Regions from separate parts of the Endozoicomonas sp. GU-1 genome, predicted to be linked through region 3. Evidence: predicted binding sites of a transcription regulator. Region 3 holds the regulator's gene; each other region holds the start of a gene.

What was found. The regulator FliA, encoded in region 3, starts transcription of late flagellar genes. The targets are predictions, from matches to a motif close to CTAAAGTTNNNNNNNNNNCNGCCGATA.
Region 1: the regulator FliA is predicted to act here: its motif matches at 2,856-2,882, upstream of flgM (flagellar biosynthesis anti-sigma factor FlgM).
Region 2: the regulator FliA is predicted to act here: its motif matches at 2,371-2,397, upstream of fliD (flagellar filament capping protein FliD).

The regions. Positions count from the first base shown of each region.
Region 1 is NZ_CP114771.1:4,765,888-4,770,884, reverse strand. It holds gene fliF (flagellar basal-body MS-ring/collar protein FliF) at 1-660, opposite strand, end outside; gene fliE (flagellar hook-basal body complex protein FliE) at 680-997, opposite strand; gene O3276_RS19775 (MotY family protein) at 1,129-1,977, opposite strand; gene O3276_RS19770 (flagellar protein FlgN) at 1,977-2,543, opposite strand; gene flgM (flagellar biosynthesis anti-sigma factor FlgM) at 2,515-2,823, opposite strand; gene flgL (flagellar hook-associated protein FlgL) at 2,932-3,843, opposite strand; gene flgK (flagellar hook-associated protein FlgK) at 4,062-4,997, opposite strand, start outside.
Region 2 is NZ_CP114771.1:4,785,240-4,790,236, forward strand. It holds gene flhB (flagellar biosynthesis protein FlhB) at 1-209, opposite strand, end outside; gene fliR (flagellar biosynthetic protein FliR) at 226-999, opposite strand; gene O3276_RS19870 (flagellar biosynthetic protein FliQ) at 999-1,268, opposite strand; gene O3276_RS19875 (flagellin N-terminal helical domain-containing protein) at 1,488-2,321, shown strand; gene fliD (flagellar filament capping protein FliD) at 2,431-3,780, shown strand; gene fliS (flagellar export chaperone FliS) at 3,794-4,204, shown strand; gene O3276_RS19890 (hypothetical protein) at 4,207-4,539, shown strand; gene O3276_RS19895 (flagellar hook-length control protein FliK) at 4,539-4,997, shown strand, end outside.
Region 3 is NZ_CP114771.1:2,022,466-2,027,462, reverse strand. It holds gene O3276_RS08120 (sigma-54 dependent transcriptional regulator) at 1-256, shown strand, start outside; gene O3276_RS08115 (MinD/ParA family ATP-binding protein) at 846-1,703, shown strand; gene O3276_RS08110 (RNA polymerase sigma factor FliA) at 1,706-2,443, shown strand; gene O3276_RS08105 (rhodanese-like domain-containing protein) at 2,686-3,147, shown strand; gene ccmA (cytochrome c biogenesis heme-transporting ATPase CcmA) at 3,447-4,106, shown strand; gene ccmB (heme exporter protein CcmB) at 4,075-4,791, shown strand; gene O3276_RS08090 (heme ABC transporter permease) at 4,936-4,997, shown strand, end outside.

The DNA of each region.
Region 1 (4,997 bases), 2.7 Mb from region 3:
ATTGGCAACGCTGGTAGCCACCAGGTTGATGATGCCTTCTATCTGTTCAGGGCTGAGCCGGTAGCCTGCCAACAGGCTGATAAAAACCGATGCCGATGGTTTTTCCTGACGCCGGATAAAACTGCTCCGCTTGGGAATGGCCAAATGCACCCGGGCATTTTTGACCGGCTTCAGACTGATAATGGTTTGGGCAAGCTCACCCTCCAGCCCCCTGAGGTATCGAACCCCCTCAACGAACTGGCTGGTGCCAAGTTCCTGTTGATTCAACGTATCAAGGCCTTCAGGGGATCTTGCCTGAATGCCCGCGACAGAAAGCTTCATTCGGGCTTCACTGAGTCGGCCTGCATCAACCAATACCTGACCAGACTCCGGGTGAAGCTTATATTCCATACCTTCACGGTCGAGGACTTCAACAATACTGGCAACGTCGTATAATTCCTGATTACCGTACAGAGGCTGGTAATCCGCAGACTGAGACCAGAGCCAGAAAACCACCAGCAACGCTATACCGGCCGCCAGCATCACCATCATGATGGCCTGATAACCACGATTATCCTGAATAAATGATCGTACTTTTTCCAGATATACCTGCCAGGATGCTTTGACCTGCTCTTCCTGACCAGAGGCCTCCGGGGAGCTGTCGGCTACCGTTTCTGCCATGGCTTATCCTGCCTTCGGGTTAAATTTGCATACGCATGATTTCTTCATAGGCTGCTACTGCCTTGTTTCTGACTTGTAACAGTGCCTGAAAAGAGATACTGGCCTTTTGGGTAGAAATCATGGTGCCAAGAAGGTCCTGAGACGCCCCGGTATCCACCTCATGCATTTTCACAGAGGCGGACTGTTGCAGTTCATTGACTTTATCCATGGCCGTTTTCAATACCCGGGAGAAGTCCGGTAGCTCACTGCCAGAGGCATGCCCTGAAGGTAGCACTGACTGTGTGCGGTCAGTCAGCACAGGGCTGATAACATCAGAGGGTAATCCTTTGATATCCATGTGCATTCCCTTGCCCATTTTGCAATCGCAGCTGGAACCAGGCTGAAAGAGCCTACATGTAAACTACGATTCCAGAATATTTAGGATATCGACGGAGTATTGACAGAGTTTAGGAAGGTGGTAATCAGGATTTATTGCTTTAACCAAATCTCGACACGCCTGTTTTTATCACGACCGGCTTTTGTCCGGTTATCTGCCACAGGATATCGCTCGCCATGAAAGCGCATTAAGATCTTATCCCCGGGCACACCCATCTGCTTCAGGTTTGCAGCAACCGCTTCGCTTCTTTTTTTAGACAACGCCCGGTTAGCCAGTTCATGGCCATAAGAGTCCGTATGTGCATCAATGGTGATTTGCTGAACAGACGGGTCGGCCATCACATATTCGGCAATATGAGTGAGCAGTTCACGCTGCCGGGCATCCAGGCGCAGCTTCCCCGAGGAGTAGTAGAAGGTATTATGTTCAGCCTGGTCAAAGCTGAGCAAAAGTAAATCATCCATACAGCGGTAAAACTGCTCAGCAACCTGCTGAATCTCCAGCGGAGTAACCTGAATAACAATATCTTTGCTGGCCTCTGTGGTAATCTGCAATTTCAGCTGCTTTCCCTGCTGGAAAGCTTTCATCAGGGCCAATGTATTGAGATGAATGCTAAGCGGGTCCCCCTTATAAAGTCGGGTACGGGCAACCACCCGATCATCCGTTATCGCCTGCCAGGGTGACGATGCCAGCAAAACAGTGACTTGCCTGTCATTATCCGAGAATGGGTCAGGGACCATAGAAAGCGTTTCCCTGTCGCCTGCTTCAGCGGTCAAACTGACGTCACCCAAACCGGGCACTTGGTTTTTCAGCAAACAGAAGAAGCGATTACCGGAATGATGCCAACGGGTATCAGAAAGATCATGAGGGTACAGATCATCAGCGAGAATAAAAAAAGCCTGAAAGAGCAGGCTTAACACAATCCCATGTACGATATGCTGCATTATTCCGCCATTGAATTCACAGTCAGGCCATTCTGATCATAAGTAGCGGCTGTCTGCCCGGAAAAAGTTAACGCGATGATTTTTCTTGTACTTGCTGACAATCTGGCCAGTAGACGTCCATTAGCGCTGTTGATCTGCTGACAACGATTCGCAGATCCCTCTAATTGGACCCAGTATTTATTCAGGGCCTGTCGATTAACTGTTGAGGCATTTGCCGGTTGCTGATTTACAAGAGAGAAGAAGTGTGACATGCCCTGCTGATCCGGGCTGAGTCCCAAAGGTTTGAGATAGTGCTCCCGAAGAGCCCCGTTCATTTGCAGCATATTGAGTAGTTGAATCTGTGTTTCCAGAGAGTGTTCAAGGGCGGTAATATTACGTTCCAGCATTTTCTGATGAACGGACTCCAGAACTCGCTCCAGCTTTCTCGATAACGCCAGGGCATCCTGAATATTACCCAGCATTTTCTGACCAAGGTCTTCTAATCCACCATCAACACCTGCTGGCTGGCGAGCTGAGGCATCACTCGCGTTTTTTGCATCAGTCGTCATTCTCTGAGTTGAGTTCATCAGAAAGTTCCAGAATTTTGTCAGCGAGCCGCTGGTAATCAATGGGAAAGTTGCCCTTTTTAATCGACTCACGAACACTTTTGACTCTGGCTGCATTGACATCTTCCAGGTCAGCCAGTTGCTGAAAAAGTTCATCAATTTGCTGGGCCGAGGCGCTTACATTTAAACGGTCTTCGGCTACCCGGGGAGAACGGTCTACAGCGGCACTTTTTTCTACACGAACCTTTGAGCTGTTGACTGCTCCCGTCTTTTTTCCACCTGGGCCTTTTATGCTGGACATAACTGCACTCCCCCGAAAACGTTCTGTACAAACATCGGCAAGAGTATTCAAAATCTTAAATGACCAGAGACTATCACCTCTGGATTAAATCCGGTTTACCGAAGGCGATCAGGTTAAGTAGTTGAATAGAGATAGCTGTTTGATACTGGCATAGACCTGCTGGCTGGCAGTAAGAATCAACTGCTGCTGATTTAACCGGGTCGTCGCTTCAACCATATCAATATCTTCAAGGTTAGATTTCAACTGTTCGGCAAAAAGGCGAATGTCAGCGTGACTTTCTGAAATTCGATCCAACAGGTTCAGGTCACTGCCGCTGCGGGTTTGTGCCGTGCCAATACGCTCCATGGTTGCATCAACCCAGGTCATGGTATCAGCAAGAACCGTTGACAGATTGACTGGATTATTCAGCTCAGACACTGCGGTCGTTAATGCATCAAAAATACTGTCCAGGGGAGGTGTAGCAGAGTTATCAAAGAACAGTTCGTTGCCGGGCTGAGTAATCTGAACCTGTGCAGAGCCACTGATGGCCACCTGGCGGAACTGGTTGTTGCCGTTGTAGGCATAATCTCCAACGGTTTGAACCACCGGTTGCTGGTTTGTGGTCGTACCAGAAAACAGATACTGACCGTCTGCCGTCTGATAATTGGCAAGGCTAAGCAGCGATTCATTCAAAGAGCTTAACTCTGTTGCCAGTGACTTAAGGTCAGCACCGCTCTGTGTGCCATTGGCCGCTTGTAACAGGAGATCCCTTGCTCTTAACAGTAAATCATTCATGCCGCTGTAAAGCGCATCCTGCTGCTGCAGCCAGCCAGTAGCGGAGCTGATATTATCTTCAAACTGACCGATGGCTGTCAGTTCATTATTCAGTTGCAAGACCTTTACGGTATCAATGGCATCATCTGAAGGCTGAAGAATTCGTTTGCCTGTTGATAACTGATCTGAAGTTTTTGCCAGGTCCGTCATAGTATGCTGCATGACCTGCAGCATCACTCTATTAAAGTTACCGGTACTTATCCTCATGGCTCCTTCTCCCTGGAACGGTTTTCTCCAGTCTGTGTTTTTTAATGAGCCTAGGAGCCTGTCCGAGAATAGCGCCCGTAGCGAGGATGGCAGAAAATTGAGGATAAAAAGTCGGAAATTTTTAGTGCATAGTGGTTCTATTTGCTAAAAATTTCCGGCTTTTTAGACCAATTTGCTGCCACCGCAGTAGGGCAGTCTATTCTCGGACAGGCTCCTAGTCAGAACATGGCCAGCAAAGCATCAAAGGTGGTGCGAGCCACCGATATCACTCTGGCATTAGCACTGTAAAGCTGCTGGAAGCGAAGAATACTGGCCGCTTCTTCATCCAGATTAACGCCACTGTAGGTACTGACGGCAGCTTCCGCCTGACTTAACAGGGCCTGTCCACCATCAGCCTCTGTTTTTATCCGAGCGGTTTGCACAGCGATATCACCCACAAATCCTGAATAAGCAGTCATCAATGTGCTCTGGCCATTATTGAGCAACCCTTTGGATTGAATGGCCACCAGTTCCAGCAGGTTACTGTTATCCCCCACGCCACTGCCAGGAGCAGAAAATGCCAGGGCAGCAGGATCCGTCAGGGCAGTCTGGATCTCTCTGGCACCGAAACGTACCGGTGATAAACGATAAAGCTGGTCTGTTGCGGTACCGTCCACACGGATTTCAACACCATCAAAAGCAATAGTATCAGTGCCTGAGCCAGTCAAGACACCAGCAGCAACCTGAGCACCGTCGGACCTGCGCACCAGACTGTAATTACCGGAATTATCTACCCGGAAATCATATTCACTGGCCTGTAACTGATTGGTATTAACCACCGTTAATGCAGAAACCGCGGTCGATGACATATCCAGCGCCATGACAGCACCAACCGGTGTCGTCAGGTCATTGAATAATGCTGCTCCCGGATTACCATTCAAGTCTTCTCCAGCCTGCAACTGGTCATTAATTCCACTGGTAATCATTACTGCCAGACGTCCCAGCTCATTGCGGGCCTGAACAAGCTCTTCCGACTGGTAAGTCATCAGGCCGCCTATGACACCTCCGGGATCACCCGTAATCGGAATTTCAGAATTGCCGGTATTGAGCTGTAATTGAAATCCATTGGCTGCATCTACCTGACCATTGACGCTAAGTGCATTGAATTGATTACC
Region 2 (4,997 bases), 2.8 Mb from region 3:
TTATCAAAGGTGAAACTGGTGCGCATAACGCTCTGCAACTGCTGGCTGATCAGGTTGCCGCTAAACCACATGGCCAGCAAGGTACCGCCAATCAGGGCGGTAGTCACCAGCTCCCGGGAGCGGGGAACCTGACCTTCTTCCCGGCTTTTCTGGATTTTTCGTTCGGAAGGCTCTTCGGTGCGTTCTTCCTGTTGGGGGTCATCGGCCATTCTTGAGAACCCTCATCTATAACAGCAGGCTGGACAGTGCTTCCAGCCCCGCTTCTGTGAATCGAACGAATATTCCTGAAAACTGACTGCTGACCAGCATTAAAATAATCAGACCGCCCAGCATGGTCAGCGGGAAGCCAAGGCTGAAAATATTGAACTGGGGTGCTGAGCGGTTCATTACGCCAAAGGTAAAGGAGACAATCAGCAGGGAGATAATAGCGGGCACCACCATCAACAGGGCGCTGGCAAACATCCATGACACCAGCCCCGGCAATTGCTCCAAAACAATTCGGGAGAGATCAAGCGGTGCCACTGGCAGGATGGTGAAGCTCTCAATGATGATGGTAATGGCCACAAGATGCCCGTCCAAGGCCAGAAACATCAGGAAACTCAGCAGTTGAAACAGCTGACTGATAATAGGAATCTGAACACCGTTGATCGGATCGATCATCACCGACATGCCCAGCCCCATCTGCATGGAAACCAGCTCACCCGCAGAGGTGAAGATGGCAAAATAAATTTGCAGGATTAATCCCATGGCAAAGCCGATGGCCAATTGTTGCAGGGTAATCAGCAGAGCTGCTCCTGATATAGGCTCCACGGCAGGAACAGCGGGCAGTAATGGGGCTATCAGAAAGGAAATGGCCAATGCCATCAGCAGGCGTATTCTGGGGGCAACCACCTGACTGCTGACCATGGGCATGGTCATCAACAGCGCGGCAACCCGAAACAGGGGCCAGAAGTACTGACCAAGCCAGCCGGTCAGCTCGCTGAAGGTAAACCCGATCATCAGGCCAGCAGCTCCGGGACCAGCTCATAAAGCCGGATAAACAGATCCATAGACTCCTGAATCAGCCAGTTGCCTGCCAGGCCAATGGTAATCAGGGTGGCCAGCAGTCGTGGCAGAAAGCTCAGTGTCTGTTCATTGATCTGGGTGGCGGCCTGAATGGTGCTGATCACCAGACCCACCAGCATGCCGGGGAGTATGATGACTGACACCATGATAACGATCAGGGTCAGTGCGTCTTTGAAAAGGTCCGCCACAACTTCCGGTGTCATGGGCTCTCCTTGCTCTGTTCCGGGTTGTTGGCCCATTTATTTATACAAAGATATATAAAATCATTTTTTTAATCTAAAAACGACTGAAAAAAATCATTAATTTGTTTAAGTGGATTCAGGCGGTCACCGAATAGTGGGGTTCAGCGTTTCTTAAAACTATAAAGAACAGAAATATCGCTGAAGTTTCATAGCGAATATCCATGGATGGAGAAATAAACAATGGCAATGACCGTAAATACCAATACTTTTTCAATGAATGCCCAGCGTCAGCTGATGCGTACCGAAGGTGGTCTGCAGAGCGCTATGCAGCGCCTTTCTTCAGGGCTTCGTATCAACAGTGCTAAGGATGATGCTGCAGGTCTGCAGATTGCCAATAGAATGCAGACACAAGTAAATGGCATGTCAGTTGCCATTCGTAACGCTAATGATGGTATTTCCTTGGCTCAGACTGCTGAGGGAGCTATGGAGGAAATGACTGTCAGCCTGCAGCGTATGAGAGACTTGGCTCTACAAGCTTCTACTGGCACATATGGAGCTGAAGATGTTAGTGCTTTGGATGCTGAGTTTGATGCTTTGGTTCTGGAGTTAGACCGTATTGCCGATACGACCGAATTTAATGAAAAGAAAATGCTGAATGGAGCAAATGCCACCATCAACATTATTGTTGGGACTGATGTAACTGCGGACAATACAATCGCTGTAACGTTCGACAACTTTGTCTCTGATAATTTTGGTAATGCTGGGGCTGATTTGACGGCACTGGATATTACTACGGGGGCAGCGGCAGCTGTTACAGCTATTGATACGGCTCTTCAGGATGTTGATACTCAGCGGGCTAGTCTGGGTGCAATACAAAATCGTCTAAGCTCTACGATCAATAATCTTTCTAATATCCGTGAAAATCTAACTGCTTCACGTAGCAGGGTGATGGATGCTGATTTTGCTAAAGAAACAGCCAAATTGAGCAGTTCTCAGGTAATGCAGCAAGCCGGTACAGCAATTCTGGCCCAGGCCAATGCTATTCCTCAGAACGTACTGTCTCTGCTCCGTTAAGTTGTGGGCAGTGGTTTCGTTTATTTCAACGGGAGCTTTTGCTCCCGTTCTTTATGTTTCAAAAGCAGCGCCGACATCAAACAGATAGTAATTTAATCAGGGGCTGATTATGTTCAGTGTTTCAGGTCTTTATTCCGGGCTGGATGTCAATTCTTTGGTTACCGCCCTGGTCAATGCTGAGCGGGCTCCTACTGAATCCCGGCTAAACCGGAGTGAAGAGGCCTATCGGGTTGAACTCTCTGCAGTTGCGTCCCTGAAATCATCCCTGGAGTCTTTTCAGAGCCAGATTGAATCGTTGAATTCCGTTAATGGTTTTAGCCCACGAGCTTTCAACATCAGTGACGAAACTTTAATAGGGGCTTCTGTGACCAGCTCTGCAGCACAAGGCAGTTACACCTTTACCGTGGAGCAAATGGCCAGCCGTCATCAATTGGCCTCTCAGGCCATAGCCGATGATGCCAGCATAGGCTCGGGCACCGCCATCTTCACCGTCAATGGTGAAACCTTCTCAGTCACTATTGCAGCAGGCAGTGACACACTCACCGGGCTGCGGGACGCCATCAACAGCTCAGCAGATAACAACAGCATTCAGGCCGTCATTATTAACGACAGTGACCAGCAACGGTTAATGCTCACCAGCCGTGAAAGTGGTGCAGATTATGCCATCAGCAGTGATTTCAGCGGCCTGACAGGTGGCACCGCAGCCCTTGGTGCGTTCACTGAGCTGCAGTCTGCTCAGGATGCCATGATTGCATTTGGCAGTGGTGCTTCTGCCATCACAGTGACCTCGCCAGATAATACCCTGGAAAACCTGGTGGATGGAGTCACGATTGATCTTAAAGCGTCTTCCTCTAATTCAGTCACACTGGACGTCACCTTGGATAAAGATGGCGTTAAAACGTCCATCCAGTCATTTGTTGATACCTGGAATACCCTCAAAACCACGTTTGACCAGTTAACGGATTACAATGGTGTATCCGCCGGAGCCCTTAATGGGGATGCCCAGACCCGTTTGCTGGAGTCACAGCTTCGTCGGGAGCTGAGCCAGCTGTTTGGTGATGACGGGGATCCCTTTCGAACTCTGGGTGACCTTGGCCTGAAAACCACCGGTACTGGTGAGCTTTCTATTGATAACAGTCGTCTGGATGATGCTCTAAACCGTAACTTTGATGAACTGGCTTCAGCACTTGCTGGCGACAGTGGGTTAATGGCACGGCTGGAGGAGAGGCTGGCAGGTTTTCTGGGAACCGATGGCGCTCTGGCTGACAGGGAAAAACGTATTAATGAATCATTGAGTGACATCAATGATGATCGGGCCGATCTTGAACTGCGCCTGGAACGAACACAAAGCTACTACCAGCAACAATTCCTCGCCATGGAAAACCTGCTGGCCTCGTTAAACGGCACCAGTCAGTGGCTGACCAACAATCTGACGTCCATCAACAACAATAACCAGTAAATACGGAGCATGTATGAAGCGGCCAGGGATCAGCGCCTATCAACAGCAGCAGCGGGCTTCAGTGGAAGTGGCAAAGCCCGAGCAGCTGGTAGCAACACTGTTTAATAAGTTGATGGAGACACTGGCAAAAGCCCGTCACTACATGGAAGAACAAGACCTGAGTAAGAAGGTTGACCGAATTAATTTATCCATAGATATCCTGCTGGTGCTGGAACAGTCCCTTGACCATGAGAAAGGCGGTGAACTGGCGGGTAATTTGCAGGGACTTTATCAGTACTGCATCAAACGACTGACCGAAGCCAATGCCAGTAATGATGTGACCATGATTGATGAAGTCTCCGGATTGATGGGAGAGATCAGAGAGGGGTGGCAGTCGGTTGTTAACGGTACTGTTGAAGACAATGCGGTAGCCAGCGCAGGTTAAAAATGAAAGAGCATAACCTCTCCGTGACTGATTATGTCGATAAGCTGAGATCCTTTGAACTGGATCTTGAAGCATCTCTGGAATCAAAAGACTGGGATCGGATGATGGCTGTTAATCAGGATTTGCAGGGATTTTTTCAACAGATGTCGGATGCCGGTGTAACCAATCAGCCCCCGGTTCAGGGGGCCCTCGCCAGAGTACAGGTATTGTGCAGCGCCCTGATGCAGGTATGTAGCCGACACCGGGCTGATAGCCTGTCGGTGATCAAAAAAACTCGAAAGGATAGTCTGGCACTTTCCAGCTATCAGCGAGCCAGTAATTTCCGAAGGTTGTAATGGCAGCAATTCAGCATTTGCCCGCTACGAACCTCCCTGTGCCAGCAGTGCCGCAGCACCAGGCTCCTTCTGGTGACCAACATTTGTTGTTTCATCGGATTTATCAGCAAATGGATGCTTCTGGAAATACCAATGGGTTGACAGACGTCCTGCCTGCTTTTCCAGAGCAGCTGATGCCCCGGAATGGTGAGCTTGAACAACCGTTAGAACCTTATGGGGGGCAGCCCGCCTTGTCAGCAGGTTCTTTCACTCCTGCGATAATGCATCTTGGCAAGGCATCCTGTTCTGACCTTGCTTCGTCAGATATTGGTCGGGCATTTTCAACACAAATAAGTCTGCAAGGGGCTGATTCTGTTCGTGCAGGTGCGGTAAGCCAATACCCGGTATCTCCAGAGGTCGCAGAATTGGCGGATGGCCGAAATCAAGGACTCCGGACGGTAGCGGACATCAGCAATCAA
Region 3 (4,997 bases):
GGCTGATTTATTTCCGGACAGTATCCAGCCTGCCGGTGCTGCTACTTCGGAAGACCTTGCAGTACTGCCGGTAGGAGGGTTGAACCTGAAGGAATATTTGACCCGACTGGAAAAGAGTTTGATTCAGCAGGCGCTGAGTGACTGTAATAGTGTTGTTGCCAGGGCAGCAGACAAGTTGCAGATTCGGCGAACGACCCTGGTGGAAAAGATGCGCAAGTATGGTCTGCAGAGATATGAGGATTCTGTGAAAACCTGATATTCAGTGATGCAAAAAAAATGGCTACATATTTTGTAGCCATTTTTTTTGCTAACAGATTTATTCTCCGATTTACTGAGTTGGTGCTTTCCGGTTTTTGTTCCTGTACTGTTCTGTTGTACTTCGACTCCCTTCTGCTTCTTGTTGCTCCACTGTTCGATAATTACTGCTGATTGGTTTGCAGGTAATCCTTTATTTGCATATTTAATGAATGCGCTAATCAACATTATGTCACGGTCTGATTTTTTTCTTCCCTGTTTTGTCGGTCAAATGCTGCCATTTTTGCGTCACTATAAAGTGACACTGTCAAATAACTATCTTTTTAGAAAGTTCAAAAAAGTGTTCAAGATATTTTCAAAGCAACCGAAAATTAATCTATGTCAAAAAAATAGCGAAATGAAATCGGTGTTGTTTTAGAAAGTTGTTAAAAAACAGGCGGTTGTGTTTTTTTATTTTTCTTTATGTATTTTTTTGGGGTTTGGTGGCTGTTTTTATTTTTCAAATCAAAGTTGGCATGTTCATTGATATGTATATTTTGTCGTTTTTCTATATGCATTTTCTGAGCAATTGAAAAATTAAAGTGAGAACGATGGCGCAAGCAAAGAAAAGAGTGATTGCGGTTTCAGGATGTAAAGGAGGTGTTGGTAAAACCGTAGTTGCAGTAAACCTTGCCCTGGCGATGGCAAAGCTGGGTCAGCGTGTCGTTTTGATGGATGGTAATCTTTCTGTACCAGATGTTGAGTTCACCCTCGGGATGAATGAAGAAGGTTTAAAAGAACAATTGTCGTCTGATTTTATTTTTTCATCGCCTGCTGAAGGTGAGTTCGTTACTGAGAGCTCGGGCCATCAGCAGAAAGGACTGTTGGATGGTCCATCGGGTGTAAGGGTATTTACACCGGCTGCTCAGGGAGACTGGAAAGACAGTATTCAAATTATTCAGGCAGTAGAGTTGATTCAGGACATGGATGATCTTGCGTCAGATCTGGATACTTTGATTATTGATACGGCTCCGGGCCTGGCCCCGGATAATGTAACTCTCATTCAGGCGGCAACAGAGGTGGTTGTTGTCGTCAGTCAGGAAGACGTGTCTGTTATTGATGCTGTTCGACAGATAAGGCTTCTGTACCGGGTTTTCAATGTTCACCAGTTTTATATTGTTGTTAATCTGGTGAGCAGCAGAAGAGGCGGTGCTAAACAGTTTGAGAAATTACAGGAGTATCTGAAAGACGACAAACAGATAGTTTTAAGCTACCTGGGTGCAATTCCACATGATAAGGCTGTAAGTGAAGCGGTATTACAGCAGTCGGCACTGTTGACTGTCAGTAACGATTGTCGGGCTGCAAGAGCGTTTCACAGAATTGGACATCAGCTAGCAAAATTACCGGTGCCTGAGCCAAAAGGTCGTATAGAATTCTTTTTGCCTGGTAGGATCAAGGAGAGGATCTAATCATGACAGAGACAGCACAGGATGTGCAAACCAAGTCGGCAGAAAAAACGACACTGAACATGGAAGAGATGGTGGTAAAACATCGCTCATTGGTAAAAAGAATTGCCAATCATCTCGCCGCCAGAATGCCCGCCAGTGTTCAGATTGATGATCTGGTCCAGTCAGGAATGATTGGGTTGCTTGAAGCAGCTTCAAAATATGATGCATCCAAAGGTGCCAGTTTTGAAACGTTTGCCGGTATTCGAATTCGTGGCGCAATGCTGGATGAAATTCGAAAAGGGGACTGGGGACCAAGATCAGTATATCGCAACAGTCGTCGTATTACTGAAGCGGTTCAGGTTGTTGAAGCAAAATTGGGAAGAGATGCCCGGGATTCTGAAGTCGCCAAAGAACTTGATGTGAAAATTGATGAGTATTACACCATTCTGAGTGATTTAAGAGGGTGTCGTCTTTTTAGTTATGAAGAGTTATTTGACAGTGAAGAATCAAGAATGCAGGCTCGCTCAGGTGACAGGGGCCCCTCAGCAGATATTCAGGAAGAAAAATTTAAAACAGCACTGATTGAAGCTATTGATAAACTGCCTGAAAGAGAAAAGCTGGTATTGATGCTTTATTACGATGAAGAGATGAATCTGAAAGAGATCGGTAAAGTGTTAGGGGTCAGTGAATCAAGAGTCAGCCAAATTCATTCTCAGGCTGCACTGCGTTTAAGGTCACGGTTGCAAAACTGGCTGAGTTAACGTCTCAGCCACACCGTTTTTACAGGGCAGTGACAAAATATGGTCAAGCGTCGGGAATCGGGGCGTTTTCTTTTTTGATTTTGACAGCGTTCAGTTGAGTTGATCTATTTTCAGAAATATATGCTGGTTATATGCTGCATAGCTTTGAACATTTTATTTTTAGTTTCTTATTGTTCCAAGTGCGTGGGTCTTAGCTCCATATACTTCTTTTATTAAGTTGTTTAATAACGGACCTGCATAATATGAAATGGATTTCTATCTCGGCCGCCATTCTGTTGTCGGCACTCTCCTTTATTCTTCCGGCTCAGGAAGAAGCACCAGAAGAAATTAATGGTGTGATTACCATCAATACCCACCAGGCAAAACGCCTTCATGATATTGGTGCGCTGTTTATCGATGTGCGTCCCTATCAACAGTGGCAATATGGACACGTAGACGGATCTCACAGCCTTGATCTAAGGGGGGGGGTTTCGTCAGCTGCTGGTGCCGGGGGTTCTGGAAAAGAGACTCCCATCGTGATCTACGGAAACAGCACATACCATATGAGAGGGGCTATTGGCAGTTATCTGGCCGCATTATGGGGTTATGAACGGGTGTTTTTTCTCAGGGACGGTTATTACTCCTGGTTAGCCCTGGATTATCCGGTGACATTGAAGTCTGATGTCGTGGGTGAGTCCTACACCACAGGGGTTATGGCGCAGTAACAACGCCTTGCTTCTTTCAAATACTTTCCTTCTGTATCCGTTTTCAAATGCCTTCTATCTTCACTTTCTCTAATGGGAGTGAAGATCGGTATGCCTGAGCCCTTCCAAGGCTTCTTCAATACTGTTAATGAACACTATTTACCTCCGCAGTCAGTAAAATTTCCTGATATAATCGCCAACCAACGCTATATAGGGACATCTTGGAAAGCAGGGCTTTTCATTGCTCATGGCTGTGCTGCTTTGCGAATCAGGGTCTCGGCGATACACGCTTTTGGATTCAGGAGTTCGCTTTGCTTAATGTGGTTCAGTTGAGCTGTGAGCGGGACGACAGGCTGCTGTTCAGTAACCTGTCCTTTCAGCTTGGTAGTGGAGAAATACTCCAGATTGAGGGGCGCAACGGTGCTGGTAAAACATCGCTGCTTCGCATCATTGCTGGCTTTTCATCCAGTTTGAGTGGCGATATTTTCTGGAACGACCAGCCTTTATCGGCAGTGTATGCTGACTTTCGTCTTGACTGTTTTTTTCTTGGCCATAAACCAGGGCTGAAACTGGATCTGACACCTCTTGAAAACCTTGTCTGGCGAGCCAGGCTGGCCAATACCATCATCAATCGGGAAGTATTGCTCGCTGCCCTTGATCGGGTCCAGCTTGCCGGTTATGAAGATATTCCCTGTAGCCATCTATCCGCCGGGCAGTTAAGGCGGGTGGCGTTTGCCGGGTTGATTGCCAGCCCGGCACGGCTCTGGATTCTCGATGAACCATTCACGGCGATTGATATTGACGGTGTCTCCTGGCTGGAGAGACTTTTTGATGAGCACACCCATCAGGGAGGTATGGTGCTGGTTACCAGCCATCAACCCTTGAATGATCGTCAGGGAAAGCTGCGTAAGTTGAATGTGGAGCACTTTGGCGAAGAAAGGAGTGCTGATGGTGAGAGGGGGCAAGATGTTCAGGGTTGACCAGCCATCCATGCGCGGTTTCTCAGCCTGCCTGGCCCTGATTCGCCGGGACCTGACGCTCACGTTCCGGTCACCCGGTCAGGCCATTAATCCCATGGCGTTCTTTCTGATGGTGGCTACTTTGTTTCCCCTTGGTATTGCGCCGGATCGGGAGGTGTTGTCAGAACTGGCAGCAGGCATTATCTGGATTGGTGCTCTATTGGCTGTTTTGCTGTCGCTGGACTCATTGTTTAAAAGCGATCAGGACGACGGGGCGTTGGACCAATTACTGATGTCGCCACACCCGCTGCCCTTACTGGTATTGGCCAAGGTGTTCAGTCACTGGTTAACCAGCGGTTTTTGTTTAACACTAATGGCACCATTGCTGGCCATTATGTTACATCTGCCATCAGAAGCTTTTTCTCCTCTTATGATGACGCTGTTATTGGGTACACCAGTACTCAGTCTGGCAGGAGCCATCGGTGCTGCCTTAACGGTAAAAGTCCAACGTGGCGGCGTGTTGTTGACCCTGCTTTCGTTACCGCTTTACATACCGGTGCTGATTTTTGCCACAGGGGCCGTTAGTGCTGCAATGCAAAACATGCCGTATACAGGTCATATTCTCTGGTTGTCTGTGTTCCTGATACTTGGGATCTGTCTGGCACCACTGGCGATTGCCGGGGCATTAAGGGTAATTAATGAGTAATGAATATGGTTCTACGGTAAAGAGACGTGTCTTTATTCAGGCAATTTCTTGAAAAGTGAAGAGATTTCCAGCACTCTCTGCCTGCAGAGAATCCCTGCAAAATCAGGCCGCATTGGTGGCGGCCTCAGTAAGTAGAACAAGAGTATGAACTGGACGTTTTTTCATAAGTTGGGTTCTCCCAAGTGGTTTTATGATATCAGCGGTAA